3 regions of the Pseudomonas sp. TH37 genome follow, and region 1 is predicted to be linked to each of the others. Evidence: predicted binding sites of a transcription regulator. Region 1 holds the regulator's gene; each other region holds the start of a gene.
The links. The regulator FliA, encoded in region 1, starts transcription of late flagellar genes. The targets are predictions, from matches to a motif close to CTAAAGTTTNNNNNNNNNNNGCCGNTAA.
Positions count from the first base shown of each region.

Region 1 (10,205 bases):
CGATACCGCGCAGAACGTCGGCATCCATACCTTTGCCATCATCGGAGATGGACAGCAGGATGTGGTCGCCTTCCTGTTCCGCGGACAGGATCACCTTGCCGCTGCGAGGTTTACCCATCGCTTCGCGCTCAGCCGGCTCTTCAATACCGTGGTCGACCGAGTTGCGCACCAAGTGGACCAGCGGGTCGGCCAAGGCCTCGACGAGGTTCTTGTCGAGGTCGGTTTCTTCGCCGACCAGCTCCAGGTTGATCTCTTTCTTGAGCTGGCGAGCCAGGTCGCGAACCAGACGCGGGAAGCGCCCGAAGACTTTCTTGATCGGCTGCATCCGGGTCTTCATGACCGCGGTTTGCAGGTCGGCCGTGACCACGTCGAGGTTCGACACGGCCTTGGACATGGCTTCGTCGCCACTGTTGAGACCCAGACGGACCAGGCGGTTACGCACCAGTACCAACTCGCCGACCATGTTCATGATTTCGTCGAGACGCGCGGTATCGACCCGCACGGTGGTCTCGGCTTCGCTGGCCGGTTTTTCTGGTGGTGGCGCAGACGGGGCACGAGCAGGCGCCGGTGCGGCAGCGGCAGCAGGCTTGGGCGCTTGGGCTTTTGGTTCAGGCGCTTTGGCAACAGGTGCCGGCGCCGCAGCCTTGACGACTGGGGTTGCTACGACGGAAGCAGCAGAACCGGTGCCCACTTCAGTGAACTTGCCCTTGCCATGCAATTCGTCGAGCAGCGATTCGAACTCATGATCCGAGATCAGATCGCTGCCGGCCGCTTTAGCAGTTGGCGCAGCCGGGGCCGGGGCCGAAGCAATCGCCGACTCCAGCGCATCGACGGCAAAGTTGCCTTTGCCGTGCAGCTGATCGAGCAGTGCTTCGAACTCGTCGTCGGTAATGTCGGAGCTGTCGCCTGCCGCTTTCGGGGCTGCCGGTGCGGTAGGCGCTGCGACCACTGCATCGGCGGCGAACTGGCCTTTGCCGTGCAATTGATCGAGCAACGACTCGAACTCGGCATCGGTGATTTCGTCGCTGGTCGCCGCATCGGCGGCAGGCGGAGCAACCACAGGCGCCTCGGCCTGAGCCTTGACGGCATTCAGCGAGTCCAGCAGTTGTTCGAATTCGTTATCGGTGATGTCACCTGACTCGCTTTCGGCGGCGGGTGCTTGCATCACTTCAGCGACAGGTGCCGCTTCATCGGCAGTTTGCGGCTCGGCCAGGCGGGCCAGAGCAGCCAGCAATTCAGGTGTGGCAGCCGTGATCGGGCTGCGTTCGCGGACTTCGCTGAACATGCTGTTCACCGCGTCCAATGCTTCGAGAACCACGTCCATCAGTTCCGAGTCGACGCGTCGTTCACCCTTGCGCAGGATGTCGAACACGTTCTCGGCGATGTGACAGCACTCCACCAGCTCGTTGAGCTGGAGGAAGCCGGCGCCCCCTTTTACAGTGTGAAAACCGCGAAAAATTGCATTGAGCAAATCCGCATCATCCGGTCGGCTTTCAAGCTCGACCAGCTGTTCGGACAGTTGCTCTAGAATCTCGCCGGCCTCAACCAGGAAATCCTGAAGGATCTCTTCATCGGCGCCGAAGCTCATTAAGGGGGTGCTCCTGAGGTCTAAAAACCTAAAAAACCTAAAATGCTAAAACTCTAAAATCCTAGGCTGGATAACAAATCGTCCACATCGTCCTGACCGGACACAACGTCTTCTCTTTTATCGGCATGAATCTGCGGACCTTCACCCTGAGAGAGATGTTTTTGTGGATCTTTTTCAGCCAGCATCGCATCACGGTCATGTTCGATACCCGCAAAGCGGTCTACCTGGCTGGCCATGAGCACGAGCTTGAGCAGATTGCTTTCAACTTCGGTGACCAACTGGGTCACGCGTTTGATCACCTGACCGGTGAGGTCCTGGTAATCCTGGGCCAGCAGAATGTCGTTGAGGTTGCTCGACACGACGCGGTTGTCTTCAGTGCTGCGTGTCAGGAAACTGTCGACGCGCCGGGCCAGTTCGCGGAACTCTTCAGCCCCGACTTCGCGACGCATGAACCGCCCCCAATCCGTGCTCAGCGCCTGAGCTTCGTCGCTCAGGCTGTTGATCAGCGGCGTGGCGTTTTCCACCAGGTCCATGGTGCGGTTGGCTGCGGCCTCGGTCAGCTTGACCACATAACCCAGGCGCTCGGTGGCATCCGTGATCTGAGACACTTCCTCGGCTTGCGGCATGTGCGGGTCAATCTGAAAGTTGACGATCGCGCTATGCAGCTCGCGGGTGAGCTTGCCCACTTCCTGGTACAGGCCGCGGTCACGGGTCTGGTTGAGCTCATGGATCAGTTGCACAGCGTCGCCGAACCTGCCTTTTTCAAGGCTCTCGACCAGTTCGACCGCGTGTTTTTTCAGGGTCGATTCAAAATCGCCCTGTGAAGATTCGTTATGCTCCATAGCTCCCCCGTGACGGACTGGCTTTGCACATCAACCGATGCGTTCGAAGATCTTTTCAATCTTGTCTTTCAACGCCTGAGCTGTGAATGGCTTGACCACATAGCCGTTCACACCCGCCTGAGCGGCTTCGATGATTTGCTCGCGCTTGGCTTCGGCCGTGACCATCAACACCGGCAGGTGTTTGAGTTTTTCATCGGCACGCACGTGGCGCAGCAGATCAATACCGGTCATGCCGGGCATGTTCCAGTCCGTTACCAGAAAGTCGATGCTCCCGCTGTTGAGGACCGGAATCGCGGTAATACCGTCATCCGCCTCGACCGTGTTGGTGAACCCAAGGTCACGCAACAGGTTTTTTATGATCCGCCGCATCGTTGAGAAGTCATCAACGATGAGGATTTTCATATTCTTGTCCAATTCGACCTCCAAGCAGTCTTAAAACGCGCGCAGCACCTGAACGCGCCGTTCAATCAATTCGGCGTAACACTCAACAGTTGTATGGATTACAACGGGCCGTGGCTGACGCAGCAAAATGCCGTACCAACCTCGTTCGCAGTGTCCCCACACTGCCTGTCAGCGCGCTCGCCACTCCCCCAAACGCCCCCGCAAACGGGCCGCGCACTGGCTGTGTAACTGGCTGACCCGCGATTCGCTGACCCCCAGGACCTCACCGATTTCCTTGAGATTCAACTCTTCGTCGTAGTACAGCGCCAACACCAGTCGCTCACGCTCCGGCAAATTGGCAATCGCGTCCGCCAGCGCCGCCTGGAAGCGTTCATCTTCCAGATCGCGTGACGGCTCGAGATGAGCACTGGCGCCATCCTCATGCAGCCCTTCGTGTTCGCCGTCCTGCAACAGATCGTCGAAACTGAATAACCGGCTACCGAGGGTGTCGTTCAAAATCCCGTAATAATCGTCGAGACTCAATTGGAGTTCGGCCGCAACCTCATGATCTTTAGCGTCACGGCCGGTTTTAGCTTCAATCGAGCGAATCGCGTCGCTGACCATGCGGGTATTGCGGTGAACCGAACGTGGCGCCCAGTCCCCCTTGCGCACTTCATCGAGCATCGCGCCGCGGATTCGAATGCCCGCGTACGTCTCGAAACTCGCGCCTTTGCTGGCGTCGTATTTGGTTGATACTTCAAGCAGGCCGATCATCCCGGCCTGGATCAGGTCTTCGACCTGGACACTGGCCGGCAAACGCGCCAGCAAGTGGTAGGCAATGCGTTTGACCAGTGGCGCGTAACGCTCGATCAGCTCGTACTGCGCGTCACGTGCCGACTTCTTGTAGAGGTTGTAGCCACTGGCTGTCATAGGACGGGTCCTGCCGTTTGTTGCACGAGGCGCTCGACGAAAAACTCCAGGTGCCCGCGCGGGTTGGCCGGCAGTGGCCAGGTATCGACCTTCTGCGCAATGGCCTTGAACGCCAGGGCGCACTTGGAACGCGGGAAGGCTTCGTAGACGGCACGCTGCTTCTGCACGGCCTTGCGCACGCTTTCGTCGTAAGGCACCGCACCGACGTATTGCAAGGCGACGTCGAGGAAACGATCCGTGACCTTGGTCAATTTGGCGAACAGGTTGCGGCCTTCCTGCGGGCTCTGCGCCATGTTGGCCAGGACGCGGAAACGATTCATGCCGTAGTCGCGGTTAAGCAGTTTGATCAGCGCGTAGGCGTCAGTGATCGAAGTCGGCTCGTCGCACACCACCAGCAAGACCTCTTGTGCTGCGCGGACGAAACTGACCACCGAGTCACCAATGCCCGCGGCGGTGTCGATCACCAATACGTCGAGATTGTCGCCGATGTCGCTGAAGGCCTGGATCAGGCCGGCATGCTGGGCCGGGCTCAGATGAACCATGCTCTGGGTGCCGGATGCGGCCGGAACGATGCGAATGCCGCCGGGCCCTTGCAACAGCACGTCGCGCAGCTCACAGCGGCCTTCGATCACGTCGGCCAGGGTACGTTTGGGTGTCAGCCCCAGCAGGACGTCGACGTTCGCCAGCCCCAGATCGGCATCCAGCAGCATGACGCGCCGGCCGAGCTCAGCTAGAGCCAGGGACAAGTTCACTGACACGTTAGTCTTCCCGACGCCACCTTTGCCGCCGGTCACCGCGATCACCTGTACGGGATGCATGCTGCCCATGTTATTTCTTTACCTTGTCTTGCATAGACGGAGGCCACATTACTGGCTGCGCGTTCAGCGACTGAACAATGCATGGCAGACCATCGATGTAGGTACAAAAAATGTTCATTAATACCTCAGCCAACCTGCTTGGTCGGGCTGTGGTAAATATCAGCGAACATATCAGCCATGGCTTCTTCGCTGGGTTCTTCCTGCATTTGCACGCTAACGGCGCGGCTGACCAACTGATGACGACGCGGCAGATGTAAATCATCCGGAATCCGCGGGCCATCAGTCAGATAAGCCACCGGCAATTCATGACTGATGGCCAGGCTCAACACCTCACCCAAGCTTGCCGTTTCATCCAGTTTAGTCAGGATGCAGCCGGCAAGGCCGCAACGTTTGTAACTGTGGTAAGCGGCGGTTAGAACCTGTTTCTGGCTGGTGGTTGCCAAGACCAGATAATTTTTTGATTTGATGCCCCGTCCGGCGAGGCTTTCGAGCTGCATGCGCAGTGCCGGATCGCTGGCCTGCAGGCCTGCGGTATCGATCAGCACCACGCGTTTACGCAGCAAAGGCTCCAGCGCCTGCACCAGCGATTGGCCCGGGTCGACATGAGTCACTGACACATTGAGGATGCGGCCCAGGGTCTTGAGCTGTTCCTGAGCACCGATGCGATAGCTGTCCATGCTCACCAGCGCGATATTCTGCGCGCCGTACTTGAGCACGTAACGGGCTGCGAGCTTGGCCAGTGTGGTGGTCTTGCCCATGCCGGCCGGGCCGACCATGGCAATCACACCGCCCTCTTCCAGTGGCTCGACTTCCGGAGTGGCAATCATCCGCGCCAGGTGCGCGAGCAACATGCGCCAGGCCTGACGTGGTTCTTCAATGTCGGTAATCAGTGCCAGCAGATCGCGCGACAACGGGCCGGACAGGCCGATGCGTTGCAAGCGACGCCAGAGGTTGGCCTGGGCCGGACGACTGCCTTGCAACTGATTCCAGGCCAGCGAGCCAAGTTGCACTTCCATCAGTTCACGCAGGCTGTTGAGCTCGAAACGCATCGAGTCGAACGCACGCGGGTCGACGCCGGCCGCTGCGACAGGAGCGGGTGCCGAGCGCCGAGGCTCTGCCAGTGTTGGCTCGATCAACGGCTCGGCGGCGGTCAACGGCAGGCCGGCGAACAATTGGCGATTGGTGGTCTTGTCGCTCTCGCCATCGCCACGCAGGCTCAGTTCGGCCTGGGCGGTGACGATCCGCGACTGGGTCTTGCGCAACTCATCCTCGAGTTCCATGTTCGGAACACGCGGGGCCAGCGCCGACAATTTGTAATCCAGGGCAGCCGTCAGCTCGACACCGCCAGCGATCCGGCGGTTGCCAATGATGGCGGCATCGGCGCCCAGCTCATCACGAACCAGTTTCATGGCCTGACGCATATCGGCGGCGAAAAAACGCTTAACTTGCATAAACCACTACCTCAGCCGTTGGGCCCTACTGTCGCAACGATGGTCACTTGCTTGTTGTCAGGGATTTCCTGGTAAGCCAACACATGCAAACCCGGGACTGCCAGTCGGCCGAATCGCGAGAGCATCGCGCGAACCGGACCGGCCACCAGCAGAATCACCGGTTGACCTTGCATTTCCTGACGCTGCGCCGCTTCGATCAACGAGCGTTGCAGTTTCTCTGCCATGCTTGGCTCCAGCAGAACACCCTCTTCCGAGCCTTGTCCTGCCTTCTGAAGACTATTGAGCAATATTTGTTCCAACCTTGGCTCCAAGGTGATCACAGGCAGCTCCGACTCAGTGCCTACAATGCTTTGCACGATTGCGCGGGATACGCCGACGCGCACCGCGGCCACCAAAGCGGCAGTATCTTGACTCTTGGCGGCATTGTTCGCGATGGCTTCGGCGATGCTGCGAATGTCCCGTACCGGCACCTGTTCGGACAGCAATGCCTGCAAGACTTTGAGCAGCTGCGACAGCGAAACTACCCCCGGCACCAGCTCCTCGGCCAGTTTCGGTGAGCTTTTGGCCAGCAATTGCATGAGTTGCTGGACTTCTTCGTGGCCAATCAGCTCGCTGGAGTGCTTGTACAAAATCTGGTTCAAGTGGGTTGCCACTACCGTACTGGCATCGACCACGGTGTAGCCGAGGGATTGCGCCTGGGCACGCTGGCTGATTTCGATCCAGACCGCCTCCAGACCAAAAGCCGGATCTTTGGCGGTAATGCCGTTGAGCGTGCCGTAGACCTGCCCCGGGTTGATCGCCAGCTCGCGGTCCGGGTAAATCTCGGCCTCGGCCAGGATCACGCCCATCAGGGTCAGACGGTAGGCGCTAGGCGCCAGGTCGAGGTTGTCACGGATGTGCACAGTCGGCATCAGGAAGCCCAGGTCCTGGGAGAGCTTTTTACGCACACCCTTGATCCGCGCCAGCAACTGACCACCCTGGTTGCGATCCACCAGCGGAATCAGGCGGTAACCGACTTCCAGGCCGATCATGTCGATCGGCGTCACGTCATCCCAGCCAAGCTCCTTGGTTTCCTGGGCGCGGGCCGGCGATGGCAGCAGTTCCTGCTGGCGCTTGACCTCTTGCAGGGCCTGAACCTTGACCGTGTTCTGCTTCTTCCAGAACAGGTAAGCGCCGCCAGCCGCCAGGGCTGCCATGCTCAGAAAGGAAAAATGCGGCATGCCCGGCACCAGGCCCATCACCGCCATCAAGCCAGCGGCCACCGCCAAGGCTTTCGGCGAGGCGAACATCTGACGATTGATCTGCTTGCCCATGTCTTCCGAGCCGGAAGCACGGGTCACCATGATCGCAGCGGCGGTCGACAACAGCAGCGATGGCAATTGCGCCACCAAACCGTCACCGATGGTCAACAAGGCGTACACCCGACCGGCATCGCCAAAGGTCATGCCGTGCTGGAAGATACCGACCGCCATGCCGCCGATCAGGTTAATGAACAGAATCAGCAGGCCGGCGATGGCGTCACCGCGCACGAACTTGCTGGCACCGTCCATCGAGCCGTAGAACTCGGCTTCCTGGGCCACTTCCATCCGGCGCAGTTTCGCCTGGTTCTGATCGATCAGGCCGGCGTTCAAGTCGGCGTCGATCGCCATCTGTTTGCCGGGCATCGCATCGAGGGTGAAACGCGCGCTCACCTCGGAAATCCGCCCTGCGCCCTTGGTTACCACGACGAAGTTGATGATCATCAAAATCGCGAAGACCACTATACCCACCACGTAGTTACCGCCGATCACCACTTCACCGAAGGCCTGGATCACCTTACCGGCGGCGGCATGGCCATCCTGACCGTGAAGCATCACCACCCGCGTCGAGGCCACGTTCAGCGCCAGTCGCAGCAACGTCGCCACCAGCAGAATGGTCGGGAACACCGCAAAATCCAGCGGTCGCAAGGCGTACACGCAGACCAGCAACACGACGATGGACAAGGCAATGTTGAACGTGAAAAACACGTCCAGCAGGAACGGCGGCACCGGCAACATCATCATGGCCAGCATGACCAGCAACAACAGCGGCACACCCAGATTGCCCCGACTGAGGTCGGCAACGTTTGTGCGTGCAGTGTTGATTAACTGAGAGCGATCCACCGGTTTTCCCCGTTCCTTTAAAGCAAACTTTTGACGCCTGAAGCAGGCGCAGGGCGGCTATTGCAAGAAGCCTTCCAACTTTTGCCGGGGCTTGAAATAGAGGTCTGTTTCGGGGATTTGTATTGCTAGGACCTGAGCGCCATGGAGCCGACCGCGAAACAGACGCAGGACGGCTATCACCATTATCACAGGGGAATAAAAACTCAGAAAAACCGGCGCACTAGCGGATTTAGCCCGCAGTCAAAATTTGCTTTGGATTAATGGCACCAAGACGCAACTCGCGGCCCACCATGTAGTGCGTACCCTTACGGATCAGCCTACCACCCACCTCGACAAATGCTTGCTCAGAATAGCCAAATCTCACGATTTCCTCAGGCTGATGAAAAGGATCGTCGGGGTGTGCCTTTAGCACATTGAGCGTCCAGGTAAAGTGAATGTCCGGCACATCCTGCGGCTTGATCTCCCGCTCGTCCTCCCATCGAAAGTCCTGCCCACCCGTGACTTGTAAGTGACCACCGACCATGTCGAATTGTGGTGTGTGATAGCGCATCTGCAGGCCAATGCCATCGCCAATGCCAGCCCATATATTGAAATAGTTATCGGGAGAAGAGAACACCTTGGACAACGCTTCAACTGTGTCGATTTTGCCAGCAGCACTACCGAATCTGTTGTAGTTGCGATGATGAGCCACCCCTTCCAACACTGGCCTGATCGCATTTTGCTGCGAAGCCAGATATCCCGGGACAAGCACATTGCTCATGTGCTTGAAATGCGTGAAATCCAACAGCGCCATAAAAGTAATCGTGCAGGTGAGCATATGCACAGGCTCCTTCACCACCGCCCCGGAAACGAACTCAAACCTCATCCCTTCAAGCTGCCTGTAATCCACCGCCATGACCTTCTCCTTAGCTAATGTAAGAGACAGGCAACTTCCAGAAGGCGACTTGCCCGAGGAACCTGCCAAGGAACATGGAATAGCTGAATGCCCTCTGCGTCTACTGTCAGAATTAACAGGTAGAGGTTTTTTCGGATAGGCGGAAGATTGCCCGCAGATCAAAAGATCGCAGCCTTCGGCAGCTCCTACAGGGTGTACACAATGCCTGTGTAGGAGCTGCCGAAGGCTGCGATCTTTTGATCTATCAAGAATCGCGGCGCAGATCCGGTGGAATCGGCAGATCGTCCTGGAGCGGATCCGGGCGCTTGCCCTTACCGGCGCGGTACTGGCGGATCTGGTAGACGTAGGCCAGTACCTGGGCGACTGCCAGATAGAGCCCGCCGGGAATTTCCTGCTCCAGCTCGGTGGAGTAGTAGATCGAACGCGCCAGCGCCGGCGATTCGAGCAGCATCACATTGTTGGCCACGGCGATTTCGCGGATCTTCAAGGCGAGGAAGTCGCTACCCTTGGCCAACAGCACCGGCGCATTGCCTTTGTCTGGATCGTACTTGAGGGCCACGGCGTAGTGGGTCGGGTTGGTGATGACCACGTCGGCCTCGGGGATCGCGGCCATCATCCGCCGCTGCGACATCTCGCGTTGCAACTGGCGAATGCGCTGCTTGACCTCCGGCCGCCCTTCCTGATCCTTGTGCTCGTCGCGCACTTCCTGCTTGGTCATCTGCAGCTTCTTGTGGCTTTCCCAGAGCTGCACCGGCACGTCGACCACGGCGATGATGATCAGCCCGCAAGCCATCCACAAGGTACTCCAGCCGACCACTTGCAGGCTGTGAATGATCGCCATGTCCAACGGCTCGTGAGCGATGCGCATCAGATCATCGATGTCCGAGGACAGAACCGCCAACGCCACGAACAAGACAATGAAAAACTTCGCCAGAGCCTTGAGCAACTCCACCAGCGCCTTGGCCGAGAACATCCGTTTCAGGCCCGCGCCGGGATTCATGCGACTGAACTTCGGCGCCATCGAGCCGGCCGCGAACAGCCAGCCACCGAGGGAGATCGGGCCGATCAACGCAGCCAACAGCAAAGTGATCATCACCGGTTGAATCGCCAACAGGGCAATCTCTCCCGAGTGCAGCAAGAAGGTGCCCATGTTGCGCTG
Region 1 covers NZ_JAEKFD010000001.1:385,272-395,476, forward strand. Annotated here, with positions in the region: gene JFU11_RS01840 (chemotaxis protein CheA) at 1-1,588, opposite strand, end outside; gene JFU11_RS01845 (protein phosphatase CheZ) at 1,642-2,430, opposite strand; gene JFU11_RS01850 (chemotaxis response regulator CheY) at 2,461-2,832, opposite strand; gene fliA (RNA polymerase sigma factor FliA) at 3,001-3,741, opposite strand; gene fleN (flagellar synthesis regulator FleN) at 3,738-4,568, opposite strand; gene flhF (flagellar biosynthesis protein FlhF) at 4,685-6,010, opposite strand; gene flhA (flagellar biosynthesis protein FlhA) at 6,022-8,151, opposite strand; gene JFU11_RS01875 (hypothetical protein) at 8,381-9,046, opposite strand; gene flhB (flagellar biosynthesis protein FlhB) at 9,291-10,205, opposite strand, start outside.

Region 2 (10,205 bases), on a different contig from region 1:
CGAGGGTCACCCCGAAAATCCCTACGAGGATGTAGAACAGTCCCGCAGCAACCCCGGCGATCCAGCGCTTGGACGGATCCTCCGAGGCTTCTTTGCCGGTGCAGATGGCCGCCGTGATGGCCGCGATATTGAAGGCGTGAGAACCGAAGGGCGCCATTAGCAAGGAGCCCAGCCCTGTGACAGTCAGGATAGGATTAGCGCTGGTGCTGAAGCCATCGTTGCGCAGCACCAGCATGCCCGGCATGTACTGGCCGGTGAGCGTGATCAGGAACAGCGGCAGTGCCACACTGAGCAGCGCATTGATCGAAAACTCAGGCTGGGTGAATACCGGTGCCGCGAATTGCAGCGCCAGTCCCGACAGTTCTACACGGCCCTGCGTCAGAAGAAACGCCAGCCCCAGCACCAGAATGCCCACCACCGCATAGCGTGCGGTAAAGCGCTTGAGCACAACGTAGGCGGCAATCAGCAACCCGACCAACACCGGGTCAAGACTCATGCCGCCAAACGCGCCGATTCCGAACTGCAGCAAAATACCGGCCAGCAGGCCCGCAGCCACACCCGACGGAATCAGGCGGATGAGTTTTTCGAAGCAACCGGACAAACCCAGCAGCACGAAGGCGGCGGCCGAAATAATGTACGCACCCACCGCCTCGGCGTAAGGCGTGGTGGACAGCGCGACGACCAGAAAAGCCGCCGCGGGTGTCGACCAGGCGGTAATGATCGGCTCACGGCTCACCCAACTCAGAAACAGCCCGGTAATGCCCACGCCAATCGACACCGACCATACCCACGACGCCGTCAGCTCTGGGCTGAGCCCGGCCACTTTGGCGGCCTGAAAGACCAGGATGAAAGTGCCGCCATAGTTGACGATGACTGAAATCAGCCCGGCGACAATCGGATGCAGAAGGTCCCGTAGACGCAGGGGCGATGGCAATGCTGAAGACGACATGATGGCTTTGCTCCTTGCAAAACGAGGTGCCTGTCCCGGATAAGGGCGGATTTATAACGTTGAAATGGCATGTTTTGCCCCCACACTTTCTCGCAGAAGGCCAGACCACTTACCAGACTGCTTGCTGTGACTGAAAGCGATCCCTGCCTCAGCCCGCGGGCAAAACTCTTCATGAAGTCGCTCAATGCATCGACCGATCACCAAGCGCAAAGGCAGTGACGTGGGGCGGATTCTACGGATAGACTGGCCTGCCTTTGCAGGCCAATTTACTAAGATCAGGCAGACCGCATGGCGAAAACGTTCGAGCTGGAAACGCTGAAAATGCGCCTCATCGATGTTGAGTTTCAGCTGTTGAATCTGCATCAGCGGATTCAGCGCGCACTGCGTGCATTGATCCTCGATGGCGCCCTTGCCCCAGGCTTGAAGCTGCCCGCGACCCGGGTCCTGGCCAAGTCACTCGGGATTGCCCGCGACACCGTTGAAAACGCCTACGTGCAACTGCACCGCGACGGTTTTATCGTGCGGCGCGAGGGGGCTGGCAGTTATGTCTGTGAAACGCTGGGCACCGAATTGCGCGGCGCAGCGCGCCGACGCATCAAGGCGCAGGAAGTCAAAAGCAGTCAGGCGGCACCGGGGGCGGGATTGAGCCAGCGCGGGCGGATGATCTTCGACAGTGGCGGCGTGAACGATCAGCAGGTAATCAAGGCATTCGCGACCGGCCTGCCGGAAACCCGCACCTTCCCCACCGATGTCTGGGAGCGCCTGCAACGCCAAGTGATGAAGGACTATCGCGCCAACGTGTTATTGCACGGCGATCCGCAAGGCGCCGAGCCGCTGCGCAAGGCCATCGCCACCTACTTGAACCTCGAGCGCGGGGCCAAATGCTCCCCCGACCAGATCATGGTATTGAGCAGCACTCGCCAGGCTCTTTTTCTGTGTGCGCAGTTGCTGGTGGACGCCGGCAAACCGATCCTGCTGGAAAACCCGGGTTACTATGGCGCCAAGAAAGCCTTTGAAACCGCCGAGACCAACGTTCTTCCCATCGATGTCGATGAACTGGGCATACGCACCGACCTGCTGTACGCCGACCGCAGCGGCGCCAATTGCGTTTATGTCACGCCTTCTCATCAATACCCCACCGGCGCAACCTTGCCACTGGAGCGTCGTCTTGAGTTGATCAACTGGGCAGCGGAGAAAGGCAAATGGGTCATCGAAGATGATTACGACAGCGAGTTTCACTACGACGGGCAACCGACCGCCTGCGTACAGGGTCTGGACAAGTATCAGCGTACGCTCTATATCGGCACCTTCAGCAAGACCCTCTACCCCGGTTTGCGAATGGGTTACATGGTACTGCCCCACGAGCTGATCAAGGCTTTTACCTACGCCCGCAGCATGATTGACGGCCATACACCCCAAATTCTGCAACTGACCCTGGCGCGCTTTATGGAGGACGGCCATTACAACGCCCACGTCCGAGCCATGCGCAAGCTGTATGCCGGACGCCGCTCCATCATGCTCGACACGATCGGTAAGCACTTGGACGGCATCGTTACCGCCTTGCGCCCTCCTGGCGGGCTACAAATTCCCTGCCTGCTGCACGATGGCTGGTCTGAAGAAAAAACCATCCGCCAAGCAGCCAGCGCGGGCGTTCAGCTTTCCGGTCTGAGCCGGTTGTACGCCGGTGAGGAGAAGAAACAAGGCTGGTTATTGGGTTACTCGTCGCTGACCGCTTATGAAATCGAAGCGGCCGTGCTGCGCCTGGCCAATGCACTGAAAACCCGGTAGGGAATTTGGGAGGGCTCGCGCAACTCCCGTCACTGCCGACCAAACCTGGCTGGAAACGGCGTGTGAACGGCTGACCTTGTCCCTTCGAGCGGCCCATCGACTGCTCAAAGTAGCGCGCACGTTGGCGGACCTTGAGCAAGTCGATGGAATTACCCGCGAGCACTTGGCCGAGGTACTGCAATACCGGCCGAGCACAAATCAGCAGGCATCACCCCTTGGTGAGATCAACCAACGGCGTCTGCCGCACCTCAGTCTCCCGCCCGCCCTGAATTTCGCTCACCCGCTTCAACGCCTTATCCACAGCAGCCTTATCCGCCAACAAGCTGTAGCTGATCCCGAACTGCTTCTGTTCCTTAGGCCCAATCGTCGGCACCAGATTCAGTGGCCGCTGATACCGGCGGTTGTAGGAAAAACTCGTCCCCGGCTCCAGCCCCGTGACATAGCCCTGCCCTTGGGTATCGGTGTTCTTCCACAGGGAGAACACGGGCAGTGTTTGAGTGTTGAAGCCGACCGAAACGCCCAAGCTGCCGGCCTTGTTATGCAGCACGGTCAACGTATCGCCCTTGGCATCGGCATACGGCACCACGTTGTAGACCGTTTCGTCGTAGTCCTTGGTCGGTGCGCGGTAGGTTTGCCAGTCGGGTAGATCGCCCTTGGCCTTGTCGTTGAATGGCGACACCTGTTTCACCGGCGCGGCGAAGCGAGCGCCCTGCTCCAGGAACGGGGTGCTGAAGTTACTGTGATACAGCGCCTGGTATTCCTTCGGATAGTCGCCGTTGTTGGTCAGGGTGTCGTTGAGGGCGAACGCTACGCTGCCGGGTTCGGTGACCAGTTCGGTCGCGACGGAGAAGTCGACTTTCTTGAACGCCTGTTCTTTCAGCTCGCCGCGCAGAGTGATGGCGTACGGCGGTTTTTCGTCGATGTGCAGGGTGACTTTGTTCGCAGGGATGTTGGCGGCCCGGCCGTGCAGGGTCAGCAGTTCGCCGTTGTCGATGCCGGGGTGGCCGACCCATTCGTAGCCACAGCGGGTGACCAGCTCATTGAAACCTTCCAGCCAGCCCAGGCCACCACGGCCGTTGAGTTCGATGAAGGATGGATTGACCACTTCCTTGACCGGCGAATCCCAGCCCATGCGCACATCGCCGACCGAGGCCTGCAGGACGTTCATGCCGCGAGTCGGTACTACCGAAAGTTTCATCGTGCCGTTATCGATGTCGACGATGCTGACGCCCTCTTGCCGCCCGCCGTGCAAGGTGCGCAGCGTCACGCTGAAGGGTTTGTCGGTTTTTACGCCGAGTTGCTGGCTGGTGATTTGCCAGTTCTGGGCGGCTTTATCGGTGTCGAGCAGGACGTAGTCCCAGGCCATGGCTTGGGAGGCAGCGGACAGTGCGCTGATAGCAACGAAGAGTTTGAGCGGGGTCATGGCAGCAGCCTTTCTTGGAGTTGTGCCAATTTTATAGACTTGAAGAAACGTTTCAGCAAGCATAAAAATCGAGACACTGGTGCTAAGTGCCAAGGAAGACTATTAGTGAGGAATTGATCCACAGCTTTGAGACAAATTGGGAATCGAGTCGATCCCTTCGCGGGCAAGCCCGCTCCCACATGATCTCCAGCGTTCACAAATACTGTGTTCACCGCAGATCTACTGTGGGAGCGGGCTTGCTCGCGAAGGCGATTTCAGAGGTGACTCAACGAAACCGGTCAACCTCATGCCGCAAATCCGCCGCGAGCTTCTCCAGCTCTTTGGCGGTCACAGCCAGGTTCGACACCACTTCCCGCTGTTCACTGTTCGCCAAAGCGATGCTTTGCAGATTGCTGCTGAGCAAGGTCGCGGTGCTGCTTTGTTCCTGGGTCGCGGTGGTGATGGCAGCGAATTGCTGACCGGCCGAGCGGCTTTGTTCATCGATCCGTGCCAGCGCTGAGGCGACGTTGGCGTTGCGCGACAGGCCTTCCTGCATCAGCACGTTGCCTTGCTCCATGGTGCTGATGGCGTTGCCGGTTTCCTGCTGGATGCTTTGGATCATCCCGGAAATTTCGTCAGTGGCCTGGCGGGTGCGAGAGGCCAGGTTGCGCACCTCATCGGCCACCACCGCAAACCCACGGCCCTGCTCACCAGCGCGGGCGGCTTCGATGGCGGCGTTGAGCGCCAGCAAGTTGGTTTGCTCGGCGATCGCGGTAATCACCCCGACAATGCCGCCGATTTCCTGGGAGCGCTGCCCCAAGGTATTGATCACCGTCGCGGTGCTGTTCAGTGCACCGGCGATTTGCTCCAGGGATGAGGACGCTTCGTCCATCGACGTACGACCGATCTGCGTTTGCTGTGCGTTTTCCTGCGCCAGACGCTGGGTGTTGCCCATGTTGTCGGCAATGTTCAGCGAGGTGGCGCTAAATTCTTCTACGGCGCCAGCCATGCTGGTGATTTCGCCGGACTGCTGCTCCATCCCTTCATAGGCACCACCGGACAAACCGGACAACGCCTGGGCACGGCTGTTGACCTCTCCCGAGGCTTTACGGATGTGCTCGACCATGGTCGACAGGGCCTGGCTCATCTGGTTGAAGGCGCGGGCAAGTTGACCGATTTCGTCATTGCTCGACACGTTCAGGCGAACACTCAAATCACCGGCACCCAAGGCTTCGGCCTGACGCACCAGATCGCCCAGAGGCGCCAGTTTGCTGCGCAGCAACCAGACCGCCGCACCGACCGCCAGCAGCATCGCCAGCAGACTGCCGATCGCCAATTGAATACCGACGCTCCAGGTCACGGCGCGGATTTCGGTTTTCGGCATGCTCGCCACCACCGACCACGGTCCGCCTTCGAACGGCACGGCAACACTGTAAAAGTCTTGCGACTTGTCGTTCCAGAAGTCGCCTTTGCCCGGTGTCTTGGCCAGACCGACAATGCTCGAGACCGCCTGATCCAGTGCTTGTACACCTGCAATCGGCACCAGCCATTTGCCTTGTTCATCCAGCAACGCCAAGGAACCGGTCTGGCCGATGCGGAAGCGTTTGAGGTTGGCGAACTGCGCGTTCTGCGCGTCGGTGTAATCGAATCCTACGTACAGCACGGCAATGATCTTACCGCTGCTGTCGCGTACGGGGGTGTACTGCGACATGTAGAAGCGTTCGAAAAGCAAAGCTCGACCCACGTAGCTCTGCCCCGCCATCAAACGGGCGTAAGCCGGGTTCGCGTGGTCGAGCAGAGTGCCGATGGCACGGCTGCCATCTTGTTTGCTGACATTCGTGCTGACCCGAATGAACTCCTCACCACTGCGCACGAACACGGTCGCGACGCCTGCGGTCATCTGCTTGAACTCGTCGACTTCTGCGAAGTTGTTGTTCAACACTTCATTGCCCAAGTGCAGGCCCGGGGTCTGCACACCCGCCACGGTCACCGGCTCATCCGGATGCACGCTCAAACCGGCGCTGAAGCGCTTCTCGAACAGGCCGGCCAGGCGCTGGGTGCTTTCACGCAAGGTGCCGTGAAAGGTGCTCAGCTGATCGGCAAGCAAGCGGGCCTCACTGGCCAGATGCTCTTCGCGGGTGGCGAGGTTGGCGGTGTCCAGCGAGCGCAGGGCGAATACTGTACTGCCACTGATGACAATCGCCAGAATCACGGCAAGCGCAAGACCCAGCTGTGAGGCAATCCGAGCACGAGGTTGAGACATGACAGCTCCTGACCCAGTGGCCGGATCATTTTGATCCCATCGCACACTCGGCAAAATTTCTGATTGTGGGGAAAACATGGAACCTGCACGAAGGTCCCATCAGCAGATTTTCGGCGGCAAAGCTGAATACTTGAGTAATTAACGGGGATATGGCTCAAGGCCGCCATTGCGGCGGCTCCATCGATTCAGCCCAGACGTTCGACATCCGGTAATTCCATGGCCCGGACCTCGCCTTGCAGGAAATCGCTGAGGCGGCGCAAACGCTCACCGCCGGGGCGGGTTTTCGGCCAGACCAGGTAGTAATTCTCACCACTGGCGACGGCCGTCGGCCACGGCAAACTCAGACGTCCCTGCGCAACATCCTCCGCCACCATCAGCAAATCGCCCATGGACACGCCGTAACCCCGGGCAGCGGCGATCATGCCCAGCTCCAGCGTGTCGAACACCTGCCCGCCCTTGAGCGAGACTTGATCGGTCAGGCCCATGCGCTCCAGCCAATTGCGCCAGTCACGGCGGTCCGGCGTCGGGTGCAGCAACTCGGTACTGGCCAGGCGCGCAACGTCCCACGGTTGATCCTTCAGAAGATTCGGCGCGCCCACCGGAATCAGCTCTTCGGGGAACAGGAAAGTTGCCTCCCAGTCCGGTGGAAAATGCCCGTTGCTGAGAATGACAGCGCAGTCGAAGGGTTCGTGGTTGAAGTCCACCGTATCGATGTCCATCCAGGCGCTGGTCAATTGCACCTCGTTCCCCGGTCGCAGGTGCCGAAAACGGCTGAGCCGCGCCAACAACCAACGCATGGTCAGGGTCGACGGGGCTTTCATGCGCAGGATGTCGTCCTCGGCGCGCAAGGTATTGCAGGCCCGTTCGAGGGCGGTGAAGCCTTCGCGAATGCCGGGCAGGATCAGCCGCGCCGATTCGGTCAGTTGCAGGTTGCGCCCGCTGCGATGAAACAGCCGACAGGCGAAATGCTCTTCGAGCGTACGAATGTGCCGACTGACCGCACTTTGCGTGATCGACAGTTCTTCGGCGGCGCGGGTAAACGAGCTATGCCGCGCCGCCGCTTCGAATGCTCGAAGGGCATACAAAGGAGGAAGACGACGAGACATCAGGAAAGCTCCTATAGCGCGATTGCACCAACTTATCAGAAACTCCCCAGCATGAGTTTTAATCATGCCACCCATCCTTTTTATCCCTTTGTGAAAACCCTGCAGAGCGCCGAGAATCGACGCTTCCTGTTCTCTCTCACAATCGAGCGTGATGATCATGCAGCATCCAGCGCGTATTGAACTCTGGGCCATCCTGCGGCTGGCGGGGCCGTTGATTGCCTCGCAGTTGGCGCACATGTTGATGGTCCTCACCGACACATTGATGATGGCTCGCCTGAGCCCAGAGGCGCTGGCCGGTGGCGGTCTGGGTGCGGCGACGTATTCGTTCGTGTCGATTTTCTGCATCGGCGTAATCGCCGCCGTTGGCACCCTGGTGGCGATCCGTCAGGGCGCGGGCGACATCATTGGCGCGGCGCGGCTGACCCAGGCCGGGTTGTGGCTGGCATGGTTGATGGCGCTGGTGGCGGGTTTGCTGCTGTGGAACCTGAAACCGGTGTTGCTGCTGTTCGGCCAGACCGAAACCAACGTCCAGGCTGCCGGCCAGTTTCTGTTGATTCTGCCGTTCGCCCTGCCCGGCTACCTGAGCTTCATGGCGCTGCGCGGTTTCACCAGCGCCATCGGCCGGGCGACACCGGTGATGGTCATCAGCCTCGCCGGCACTGTGGCCAACTTCCTGCTCAACTATGCCTTGATCACCGGCATGTTCGGCCTACCAAAAATGGGCCTGGTGGGCATCGGTCTGGTCACGGCGATCGTCGCTAACCTCATGGCACTGGCGCTCGCGCTGCACATTCGTCGGCATCCGGCCTACGACGCGTATCCATTGAGTCAGGGTCTGTCGCGGCCCAACCGTCAGTACTTGAAGGAATTGTGGCGCCTGGGCCTGCCGATTGGCGGCACCTATGCGGTGGAAGTCGGCCTGTTTGCCTTCGCTGCGCTGTGCATGGGCACCATGGGCAGTACGCAACTGGCGGCGCATCAGATCGCCCTGCAAATCGTCTCGGTGGCGTTCATGATTCCGGCGGGGCTTTCCTACGCGATCACCATGCGCATCGGCCAGCATTACGGCGCCGGGCAATTGCTTGATGCGCGGCTGGCCGGACGTGTCGGGATCGCCTTCGGGGCTGCGGCAATGCTTGGCTTCGCGATGGTCTTCTGGCTGCTGCCGCATCAGTTGATCGGCTTATTCCTGGACCACAACGACCCGGCGTTCCGCGAAGTCATCAACCTGGCTGTGAGCCTGCTGGCAGTAGCGGCGTGGTTCGAGCTGTTCGACGGCACGCAAACCATCGCCATGGGCTGCATCCGCGGGCTCAAGGATGCCAAGACCACGTTCCTGGTGGGTTTGGGTTGCTATTGGCTGATCGGCGCACCGGCCGCTTGGTGGATGGCCTTCCATTTGAACTGGGGGCCAACGGGGGTCTGGTGGGGCCTGGCGCTGGGGCTGGCGTGTGCGGCGGTGAGTCTGACGCTGGCGTTTGAGTGGAAGATAAAGCGGATGATTCGGCGGGAGCCGTCAGCGCAAGGCAGCTTTCAAGTGATTCAGCCGGATTAAGATCAAAAGATCGCAGCCTGCGGCAGCTCCTACAGGATCGCGCATGACCGCGCTTTTGTAGGAGCTGCCGAAGGCTGCGATCTTTTAAATGGCCTCAACCACAGCCATCTGACTGGAACCGAACGTCAGGTACTCCACCAACTCCGCCAACGGCAACGGCTTGCTGATCAGATACCCCTGAACCTGATCGCAACCAAACCCGCGCAACAAATCCAGCTGCTCCGCTGTTTCCACTCCTTCGGCAACCACTTCGAGATTGAGGTTGTGCGCCAGGTTGATCATCGCGTGGACCAGTTTGCGATTCTCTTCCCGTTCTTCCATGCCGCCGACAAAGCTCTTGTCGACCTTCAACAACGCAATCGGCAGGCTGTTGAGGTGCACGAACGAAGAGAACCCGGTGCCGAAATCGTCCAGCGAGAAGCGCACGCCCAAACGCCCAAGGGCGTCCATGGTCTGCTTGACCAGATCGCTGCGACGCATCACCGCGGTTTCGGTCAGTTCGAATTCCAGCCATTGCGCCTCGACGCCTCGCTCGGCAATCAGCCGGCTCAGGGTCGACAGCAACTGGCTGTCCTGAAACTGCCGGAACGACAGGTTGATTGCCATGTGCAGCGCTGGCAGACCTCGTTCGCGCAACGCCTGCATGTCTCGCAGGGCCCGGGAAATCACCCAGTAACCCAACGGCACGATCAAGCCGCTTTGCTCGGCCAGCGGCACGAATTCGCTGGGGGGCAGCAAGCCGCGTTCGCCATGACGCCAGCGCACCAACGCTTCGAGGCCGACGATCTGGCCGTCCTCGAGGTTCAGGCGTGGCTGGTAATGCAATTCCAGCTCATCGCGACGCAAGGCCCGGCGCAGCTCGCTTTCGAGGTCGGCGATGCTGCGGGCATTGCGATTGATCCGCTCGTTGAAGATGTGAAAGGTGCAGCCCTGAGTGCTCTTGGCCTGCTGCATGGCGATGTGCGCGTGCCACATCAACGGGTCGGGGCCGGCCTGCGCTCGTGCGTGAGCGATGCCAAGGCTGGAACCGATCAACAGGCTTTCGCCGTCGACCCAATAGGGTTCGGACAGGGCTTCGGTAATGCGTTCGGCCATCCATTCGGCGCGCTGAGGGGCGCGGCGGGTGTCGATCAGCAGGGCGA
Region 2 covers NZ_JAEKFD010000005.1:362,537-372,741, reverse strand. Annotated here, with positions in the region: gene JFU11_RS16080 (benzoate/H(+) symporter BenE family transporter) at 1-949, opposite strand, end outside; gene JFU11_RS16075 (PLP-dependent aminotransferase family protein) at 1,238-2,737, shown strand; partial or broken gene JFU11_RS16070 (magnesium chelatase) at 2,769-2,936, shown strand; gene JFU11_RS16065 (aldose 1-epimerase family protein) at 2,946-4,160, opposite strand; gene JFU11_RS16060 (methyl-accepting chemotaxis protein) at 4,426-6,402, opposite strand; gene JFU11_RS16055 (LysR substrate-binding domain-containing protein) at 6,588-7,508, opposite strand; gene JFU11_RS16050 (NorM family multidrug efflux MATE transporter) at 7,666-9,063, shown strand; gene JFU11_RS16045 (bifunctional diguanylate cyclase/phosphodiesterase) at 9,148-10,205, opposite strand, start outside.
Region 2: a site for FliA is predicted at 6,510-6,537, ahead of JFU11_RS16060 (methyl-accepting chemotaxis protein). Genes of this name have one in related genera too.

Region 3 (10,205 bases), on a different contig from region 1:
TGACATGCACTTCCAGCGCCGATCGAGAGATCGGCAATGGCTCCGGCGGGACGGTCACTTTCAAGAGCTTGGCAACCCAGGGCAGGCTTGTGCCTTGCACCAGCAGCGAGACCAGGACGATAAAGAACGCCAGATTGAAGTAGAGCTGAGCATTGGGCAGCCCCGCCATCAGCGGGAACACCGCCAGAATGATCGGTACTGCGCCGCGCAGGCCAACCCAGGAAATGAATGCTTTTTCGCGGCCATGGAACGCCTTGAAGGGCAACAGGCCGACCAGCACCGATAGCGGACGGGCAAACAGAATCATCCACAGCGCCAGGCCCAGCGCCGGCAGGGCGATCGGCAGCAGGTCATGGGGCGTAACCAACAGCCCCAGCACCAGGAACATGCCGATCTGTGCCAGCCAGGCCATGCCGTCGAGCATGTGCAGAATGCCATGGCGACTGCGGACCGGGCGGTTGCCGATCACCAGGCCACACAGATACACCGCCAAAAAGCCGCTGCCGTGCAGGGCGTTGGTCAGGGCAAACACCACTAGACCGCCAGCGATGACCAGAATCGGATAAAGGCCGGTGGCCAGGTGGATACGGTTGACCAGTTGCAGCATGAGCCAGCCACCGCCGAGGCCGATCACACCGCCGATGCCGAACTCGCGCATCAAATGCAGGAGCAGATTCCAGTGCAGCCCGGTTTCGCCACTGGCGAGCATGTCGATCAGGGTCACGGTGAGGAACACCGCCATCGGATCGTTGCTGCCGGATTCGATCTCCAGGCTCGCGCTCACCCGTTCGTTCAGGCCCTTGCCGCCCAGCAGCGAGAACACGGCCGCGGCGTCGGTGGAGCCGACGATGGCGCCGATCAGCAGGCCTTGCATCAGATTAAGGTCGAACAACCACGCCGCCGCCATCCCGGTCAGCCCCGTGGTGATCAACACCCCGACTGTAGCCAGCGACAGCGCAGGCCATAACGCCACGCGGAAACTCGCCACCCGGGTGCGCAAGCCGCCGTCGAGCAGGATCACTGCCAGGGCGAGGTTGCCGACCAGATAAGCCGTTGGGTAGTTATCGAAAATAATGCCGGCACCGTCGACACCAGCCGCCATGCCCACCGCGAGGATGATCACCAGAATCGGGATACCGAGGCGCGATGAAAGTGAGCTCACCAGAATGCTCGCACCTACCAGCAACGCGCCGATCAAGAACAGGCTGTTGATGGTCGTCGCATTCAAAGGCAGTACTCCAGAAAGCTAAAGGCGGGCACAAACTGACCATGCAGTCTGCGTGCCAGCGATTCTAACCTGTTGAAATGTGATGCTGTCAAAAAGCTTTTAACGATGTACACCCGCTTGAGCCGGGTGTGACCACTGTGGCGAGGGAGCTTGCTGTGGCGAGGGGGCTTGCCCCCGTTGGGTCGCGTAGCGGCCCAGGTTTTACGACTGCTGCGCAGCCGAACGGGGGCAAGCCCCCTCGCCACAGGGTTACAGACTAAACCGCCCAACCATGTTGTTCAGGTCCAGCGCCAGGCGCGACAGCTCGTTGCTGGCCGCGCTCGTCTGGTTGGCACCGGTGGCCGATTGCACCGACAGGTCACGAATGTTCACCAGATTGCGGTCCACTTCACGGGCCACTTGCGCCTGTTCTTCGGCCGCGCTGGCGATCACCAGGTTGCGTTCGTTGATTTCGACGATGGCGCTATTAATAGTGTCCAGCGACATGCCTGCACCGCGAGCGATATTCAAGGTCGATTCAGCCCGCTCGGTGCTGTTGCGCATCGAATCCACTGCGTGTTCGGTGCCGCTCTGGATGCTGCCGATCATGCGTTCGATTTCGCTGGTCGACTGCTGGGTGCGATGGGCCAGGGCGCGCACTTCGTCGGCGACCACTGCGAAACCACGACCGGCTTCACCGGCACGAGCTGCTTCGATGGCGGCGTTCAACGCCAACAAGTTCGTCTGATCAGCCAGGCCGCGAATCACGTCCAGCACTTTGCCGATGTCTCGCGACTCGTTGGCCAGGTCGCCGATCAGGGTGGCGGTGCTCTGTACGTCGGCGCTCATGCGCTCGATGGCACTCACGGTTTCCTGTACCAGGTCACGACCGTCACCCGCCGAAGTGGTGGCGTTTTTCGAGGCTTCGGAGGTGCTCACGGCGTTGCGGGCAACTTCTTCCACGGCGCTGGTCATTTCGTTGACGGCGGTGGCAGCCTGTTCGATTTCGTTGTTCTGCTGGGTCAGGCCACGGGCGCTTTCGTCGGTGACGCTGTTGAGCTCTTCCGCGGCGGAGGCCAGTTGCGTGGCCGAACCGGAAATCCGTTGCAGGGTGTCGCGCAGTTTGTCCTGCATCTTCGCCATCGCGGCCAGCAGGCGACCGGCTTCGTCTTCACCATCGACCATGATCGGGCGTGTCAGGTTGCCTTCAGCAATTTCTTCGGCGGCGCTCAGGGCGTTGGCAATTGGCTTGGTGATGCTGTTGGTCAGCAGCCAGGCGAACAGCAGGGTAAGACCGGTGGCGATGACCAGCAGGGTCACCGTCAGGTTGAAGGCTGATGAGTACTCCTCGGCAGCTTGCTGGTTGGTGTCGAGGGTCTGCTGAGTGTTGATCTCCAGCAAACGGTTGAGCACGGTGTTGATGGCTTCAGAGTTGTTCAGCAAATCGGTGTTGACCAATGTGCGCAGTTCGTCGAGCTGATTGTTGCGCGACAGGCTCTTCATCCGGTCTTCGATCTGGCGATACTGCCCCAGCAGCTGCACATACTGATCATAGGCCGCACGTTCCTGCGGGCTGGCGATCAGTTTTTCGTAGACGGCTTGAGCCGCTCGGATCTGTTGGTTACGGGTTTCCAGCAGGTCCATGGTTTTCTGCTGGACGTCCGGCTCGCGGTTCACCAACAGACGGTAAGACAGGACACGCAGGCGCAGGGTTAGCTGAGTGAACTCGTCGAGGCTTTTAATGCTCGGTACGCTGTTCGAGGTGATTTCCTCGGCGGCGCCGCGAATCTTGCTCATCTGGTTCAGCGCGAACACCCCCAGAACCAGCATCAAGCTGCCTATCAAGGCAAAACCGAGGAAGGCCCGCGGTGCGATATTCATATTTCGTAAGGACATGGTTTTCACCGAAAAAAGCACATCTGTGCGGGGCTGAGACTGTTGCATGCATGACTTATCGGTCATGCGACTAAAGTCTTGAGGCGCTGCGCGCTTTTGTCGCAGAAGGGCCGCGGCGACGAAGTGCAGGAACCAGAACCGCCAATCACAGTCTTTAAAACTCGCGAGGAAGGTCGCCCGCCAGGAAAATCAAGGCCTTGCGCCTGCATAACCCTGGCATCTGTGGTGACTTTTCTTTATCGTACGCGCCCTTTGAAAATGCCCGGAAAATCAAAATGTTGGAAGCATCCCTAAGCCAATTGGAACAACTGGTCAGCGACCTGGTACAGCAGAACCAGACCCTGCTCGGCACCAATCAATCCCTGAGTGCAGAACTGGCCCAGGTCAAGGATGAAAACGAAAGCCTGCAACTGAGCTTGATGGAACAGGAAGAGAAGCAAGGCGCCACCGCGGCACGCATTCAGGCCTTGGTTGAGCGCGTCAGCGCCGGCCCTGTCAGCGCATGAGTTACGGCGCCGCAGGGGTAAAAGTCGTCTCGATTCTGGGGGAGGACTATTCGATCAAGGCGCCGGCCGGGGAAGAGCAGACCCTGCTGGACGCCGCATTAATGTTGAAGGCCGCCTTGGCCGAGACTAAAAAGAAATACCCGACGCTGATCGGTGACCGCTTGCTGGTGCTGGCGGCGATGAATCTGTGCTCGCAGCAGATCGAAATGCAAAAGCGTCATCAGGAGGAACTCAACCGTTACCAAGAGCAAGTCAGCGCCACGGTTGAAGTGATCGCCAAGACAATCAATCAAGCCTGATCAGCTTTGCGCACAACCAAAGAATAAATTGTCGCTTGCGTTGTATACAATCGGCATGGCTGTTGCAGTGTTTCAGCCTCTTATTCTTTGGGGGTGCTCCATGCATTTCTGGCGACGCAGTATTCAATGGCAGTTGATCCTGAGCATGGGCACCGCCCTGCTGGTCAGTATTCTGATCGTGGTTGGCGTTTATACCCTCGTGGTCAACCGCCTCGCCCAGCGCTATCTGGTCGAACAAGCGCTGCCGTCGAGCATCGAGGCGATGCGCAACGACATCGAACGAATCCTCGTTCAACCCCTCACCGCCGCCAAGGACATCGCCAGTAACAGCATGGTGCGCGACTGGTTGGCCGGGGGTGAGAACAATGCCCAGACCGCCACATTTGTGAAGTATCTGGAAGGCATCCGCGCCGAGCACAAAGCCTTTACCGCGCTGATTATCGGGGCCGCTTCAAGCCATTACATCACTGAAAAAGGCCTGGACCGGACGCTCAGCCGTTCCAATCCCAATGACGCCTGGTTCTATTCTTTCCTGGACAGCAACCAGCCGCGCACCCTCAATATTGACAATGACACCGCCACCGGTGAGTTGGCGCTGTTTATCGACCTCAAGGTCGAGCAGGCCGGCAAAGTCGTGGGCGTCGCCGGGCTGGGCCTGAGCATGAAAGAGCTGTCGGAGTTGATCCAGAATTTCAACTTCGGTGAGCGCGGCAAGGTCTATCTCGTGCGCTCCGACGGTTTGATCCAGATTCACCCCGAGACGCAGTTCAGCGGCAAACGCACGCTGGTCGAGCAAATCGGCGCCCCGGCGGCGCAAGCGGTCATGGGGCAGCTCTCTACCTCCACCGCGTCCGCCACCAGCAGTTTTGTCCGCGATGGCGAAGATTTTCTGGCATTGAGCCTGCCGCTGCGTGATTTGGGCTGGACCTTGGTGGCCGAAGTGCCGCAGTCGCAGATCTACGCCGAAGCCCGGCGCGCGATGTGGATGAGCAGCGGCATCGGTCTGGCGGTGGCGCTGGTTTGCCTGTTGCTGGTGGTGTTGCTGGCCCGTGGATTGGTGCGACCGATTCGTCAGGTAAAGGCGGCGCTGGTAGCCATCGGTAGCGGTGGTGGAGATTTGACCCACAGGTTAGATTCCAGCCGCGCCGATGAGCTGGGTGACCTCGCTCGCGGCTTCAATCGGTTCCTGGAAAGTCAGCGCGACATGATCGGCGAAGTCCTGGCCACCAGTGAGCGCTTGCGCACGGCGGTCGGCCAAGTGGCGCGGGTGGTGGACAACACGGCCGAACGCTCAGGCCGTCAGCAGGAAATGACCGACATGGTCGCCACCGCTGTCCACGAGATGGGCCTGACCGTGCAGGAAATCGCTCAAAACGCCGGCAACGCGGCCGTCGCTTCGCAAACCGCGCGGGATGAAGCGCTGCAGGCGCGGGAAGTGGTGGGCGGATCGATCCGGCATATCGAAAGCATGTCCGACGAGATCGGCATCGCTGCCGGTGCGGTGGGCGAGTTGGCCCACCAAGTGGCGTCAATCGATCAGGTGTTGGCGGTGATTCGCGGGATTTCCGAGCAGACCAATTTGCTGGCGCTCAACGCGGCTATCGAAGCGGCGCGGGCTGGGGATATGGGCCGCGGGTTTGCGGTGGTGGCCGATGAAGTGCGGACCCTGGCGCGGCGGACTCAGTCGTCTACCGACGAGATCCAGCAGATGATCGGCAGCCTCAAGCAGGGCGCGGAGAATGCGGTGTCTTCCATGCACGCCGGGCAAGCGGCGACCGGCACCGGTGTTGAGTCGAGTCAGCGCACCGGGGCGTCGTTGACGGCGATTACCGGGCAGGTCGAGCGCATCAGCGACATGAACCATCAGGTGGCCACGGCGACGGAAGAGCAGTCGGCGGTGACGGAAGAGATCAACCGCAACGTGCAGGGGATTTCTGATTTGGCGCGGGCTACGGCGGGGGAAGTCAGGGCTTGTCGGGAAGACTGTCAGACGTTGCAGCGCTTGGCGGATGATCTGGCGCGGCAGATGGGTGGGTTTCGGTTGAGCTGATAAATGTATTGCCTGTACTGACGCCATCGCGGGCAAGCCCGCTCCCACAGGATTTGGGTGTTGAACACATTATCTGTGAACAACAGAGATCCCTGTGGGAGCGGGCTTGCCCGCGATTGGATGCCAGTTTCGCCACAAAGCTTCGGTCAGAACCATTCATCCCGCATCGCCAGGCACACATCATCCCGCGCCTCAAGAATCGCCAGCTCATGGTGACAACCCGGCACTTCCCACGTCAGGAAATACCGCGCCGCCTGCAGCTTGCCTTTATAAAAGCTCTCATCCGCCGCATTCCCCTTGGCCAATCCTTCCTCGGCGCGAATCGCCTGTTCCAGCCAACGCCAACCAATCACCATATGCCCGAACACTTTCAGATACAGCGCCGAGTTCGCCAGGCTGCTGTTGACCTTGCCCTGAGCCAGATCGGTCAGCAGGCCGATGGTCACGGTTTGCAGGCGTGCCACCAGTTTCTCCAGCGATTCACGCAGCGGCGTCAGTGATTCATACGCCTGCGCTCGCTCGGCGGTGTTGGCGATCAGGCGGATCAGTTGCTTGAGCCCCGCGCCCCCGTTCTGGGCCAGCTTGCGCCCCAGCAAGTCCAGCGACTGAATGCCGTGAGTACCTTCATGAATCGGGTTCAGGCGGTTGTCGCGGTAGTACTGCTCCACCGGGTACTCACGGGTATAACCGTGGCCACCGAGAATCTGGATCGCCAGTTCATTGGCCTTCAGGCAAAACTCCGACGGCCAGGATTTGACGATCGGCGTCAGCAGATCCAGCAGCTCATGGGCCTGTTTGCGCTCGGCTTCGTTCTCAAGGGTCGTGGTGTCGTCGAACAGCCGCGCCGCGTACAACCCGAGGTCGAACGCGCCTTCGACGTAGGCTTTCTGGGTCAGCAGCATGCGTCTGACGTCGGCATGCTGAATGATCGCCACCGGTGCGGTGGTCGGATCCTTGCTATCCGGCACTCGACCTTGCGGACGTTCGCGGGCGTATTCCAGTGAGTACAGATAACCGGCGTAACCCAGCATCACCGCGCCCATGCCGACGCCGATCCGCGCCTCGTTCATCATCTGGAACATGTAGCTCAAACCGTGGTGCGGCTTGCCCACCAGATAGCCGACACACTCGCCGTTGTCGCCGAAATTCAGCGCGGTGGACGTAGTGCCGCGCCAGCCCATCTTGTGGAACAACCCGGCCAGCAATACGTCGTTGCGCTTGCCGAGACTGCCGTCATCGTTGACCAGAAACTTGGGCACGATAAACAGCGAAATGCCCTTCACCCCGGCCGGTGCGTCCGGCAGTTTGGCCAGCACCATGTGCACGATGTTTTCCGACAGCGGGTGATCGCCGCCAGAGATGAAGATCTTGTTGCCCTTGAGTCGATAGGTGCCGTCGGACGCGGGTTCGGCGCGTGTACGAATATCCGACAACGACGAGCCGGCATGCGGCTCGGTGAGGGCCATGGTGCCAAAGAAACGGCCGTCGATCATCGGTTGCAAGAAGCGCTGTTTCTGCTCCTCGGTGCCGAAGCTTTCAATCAGGTTCGCCGCGCCCATGGTCAGGAACGGATAAGAGGTCGATGCCGCGTTGGCCGACTGAAAGTGCGCAAAGCACGCTTGCGACAGCAGCGTAGGAAGTTGCATGCCGCCGGCATCGAAACTGCGCGCGGCGTTGAGGAAACCTGCTTCGAGGAAGGCATCCACCGCCGGTTTCACTTCCGGAATCAGAATCGCCTGACCGTCCTCATAGCGCGGTTCGTTCTCGTCGCCCTTGCGGTTGTGCGGGGCAAAGAACTTCTCGGCAATGCTGCGGGCCGTGCCAATGGCCGCGTCGAACGTCTCGCGGTTGTGCTCGGCAAACCGCTCACGCTGGGTCAGGCCCTCGGCATCAAGGACTTCATACAGCTCGAAAGCCAGATTACGGGAACTGAGCAACGTCTCGGACATGGCGGCCTACCTTTTTTTGGAATGGACCGAGTCTAGGCGGGAGGAGGGTGGGCTGAAAGGATGATTGATGAGCGTGATGGTGGAGCAGAGCGGCGGCTTAGCAGGCGATACAAGCAACTGTGGGAGCGGGCTTGCCCGCGATGGCGTCAGACCAGTCAATATCATCAGTGACTGATACATCGCTATCGCGGGCAAGCCCGCTCCCACAGGTATTGTGTAACCAGGCACCCATTGCAGGTGCCCGGTCTTATTGCGGTTTAGCCGATCGTCATCAAACTGGCATTACCCCCCGCCGCAGCGGTGTTAACGCTCAATGCACGCTCGATCACCAGACGCTCCAACGCAATGTTGGTCTCGCCTTGCGACAAACCATGAACCCCAACAATCGCACCGCCACGCTTGGCCACTTGCTGGCAGACCGCACGCAACTGGTCGGAATGGCCATGATGCAGAACCGCATCAATCACCACTTCGTCCTTGGTCCAGTCGGTAACCCGCTTGATCCGCGCCTGGATTTCTTTCGGCAGGCGTGCGAACAGGGCCTTGGCCGGTTCAGCGTCCGGCCATATCGCCGAGCCGCCCACGGCTAATACCGCAGCCAGTTGGGTCAGCAAATCGCCTTCGACTTCCGCCAGGCACAGCACGTGTTCGCGCGGCAGGATGGCGTAGCTGTTGCGCTCACCGGTCGGGCCCGCCAGAACACGGGTGATCCCGCTTTGCGATTGCGCCGCGAACTGTACGCACAAGGTGCTCAAGTCTGCGAACTTATTGCTGTCAGCCCAGGCTTTCAGCGCGGTCAGCGGTTTGCTCATGGCATCACGCAGGCGGACGTCCGGTGCAGCGATAGCGTCGCCGCGGGCGAAGGATTGTTCGATCGCATCGGTAGGACGTGTCGACAGCAAGCGGTACAGGTACAGCGGACCACCGGCTTTCGGGCCAGTACCCGACAGGCCTTCACCGCCGAACGGTTGCACGCCGACCACAGCACCAACAATGTTGCGGTTCACGTAGACGTTACCGGCGTTGACGTTGTCGATCACCTTGGCGATGGTCTCGTCGATGCGAGTGTGTACGCCCAGGGTCAGGCCGTAGCCGGAAGCGTTGATCTGGCCGATCAGTTGATCGATCTCTTTGCGCTTGTAGCGAACCACGTGCAGAACCGGGCCGAAGATCTCCCGTTGCAGTTCGTCGAAGCTTTCCAGTTCGATCAGGGTCGGCATCACGAAGGTGCCGCGTTTGACTTCTTCGCTGTTGGCGATGGCCACCTGGTACACGTTGCGACCTTTGTCGCGCATGGCCTGGATGTGCTTCTCGATCCCCGCCTTGGCTTCGGCGTCGATCACCGGGCCGATGTCCACGGACAGGCGCTCTGGATTACCGAGACGGCATTCAGCCATGGCGCCCTTGAGCATTTCGATGACACGGTCAGCGGAATCTTCCTGCAGGCACAGTACCCGCAGCGCCGAGCAACGCTGGCCAGCACTGTCAAATGCCGACGACACCACGTCGATCACAACCTGTTCGGTCAGCGCCGAGGAGTCGACGATCATCGCGTTCTGGCCGCCAGTTTCAGCGATCAGCGGAATCGGACGGCCCTGAGCATCCAGACGACCGGCGACGTTGCGTTGCAGCAAACGAGCGACTTCGGTGGAGCCGGTGAACATCACGCCTTTGACGCGATCGTCGCCGACCAGACGGGCGCCGACAGTTTCGCCACGGCCCGGCAGCAGTTGCAGCACGCCTTCCGGAATCCCGGCTTCGAGCAGCAAACGCACGGCTTGAGCGGCCACCAGCGGGGTTTGTTCCGCAGGTTTGGCCAGTACCGGGTTACCGGCGGCCAGAGCAGCAGCGACCTGACCACTGAAGATGGCCAGCGGGAAGTTCCACGGACTGATGCAGACCACCGGACCCAACGGGCGGTGGGCATCGTTGGTGAAATCGTTGCGAGCCTGCACCGCGTAATAACGCAGGAAGTCCACGGCTTCACGCACTTCGGCGATGGCGTTGGCGAAGGTCTTGCCGGCTTCGCGAGCCAGCAGGCCCATCAGCGGCTGGATCTCGCCTTCCATCAAATCGGCGGCACGTTCCAGAATCGCGGCGCGTTCGGCCGGCGGAGTGGCCTGCCAGATCGGTGCAGCTTTCAGGGCGCACTGGATCGCGTTATCGACGTCTTCGACGGTGGCTTCCTGCACATGGCCAACCACGTCACGCAGATCGGACGGGTTCAGGACTGGCGCAGGGGTTTCAGTGCTGGACGCGCAACCGAGCATCGGCGCCGCTTTCCAGTTGTTGTGAGCA
Region 3 covers NZ_JAEKFD010000006.1:56,668-66,872, reverse strand. Annotated here, with positions in the region: gene JFU11_RS16775 (potassium/proton antiporter) at 1-1,228, opposite strand, end outside; gene JFU11_RS16770 (methyl-accepting chemotaxis protein) at 1,478-3,103, opposite strand; gene JFU11_RS16765 (hypothetical protein) at 3,379-3,609, shown strand; gene JFU11_RS16760 (cell division protein ZapA) at 3,606-3,908, shown strand; gene JFU11_RS16755 (methyl-accepting chemotaxis protein) at 4,009-5,958, shown strand; gene JFU11_RS16750 (acyl-CoA dehydrogenase) at 6,105-7,907, opposite strand; gene putA (trifunctional transcriptional regulator/proline dehydrogenase/L-glutamate gamma-semialdehyde dehydrogenase) at 8,165-10,205, opposite strand, start outside.
Region 3: a site for FliA is predicted at 3,159-3,186, ahead of JFU11_RS16770 (methyl-accepting chemotaxis protein). Genes of this name have one in related genera too.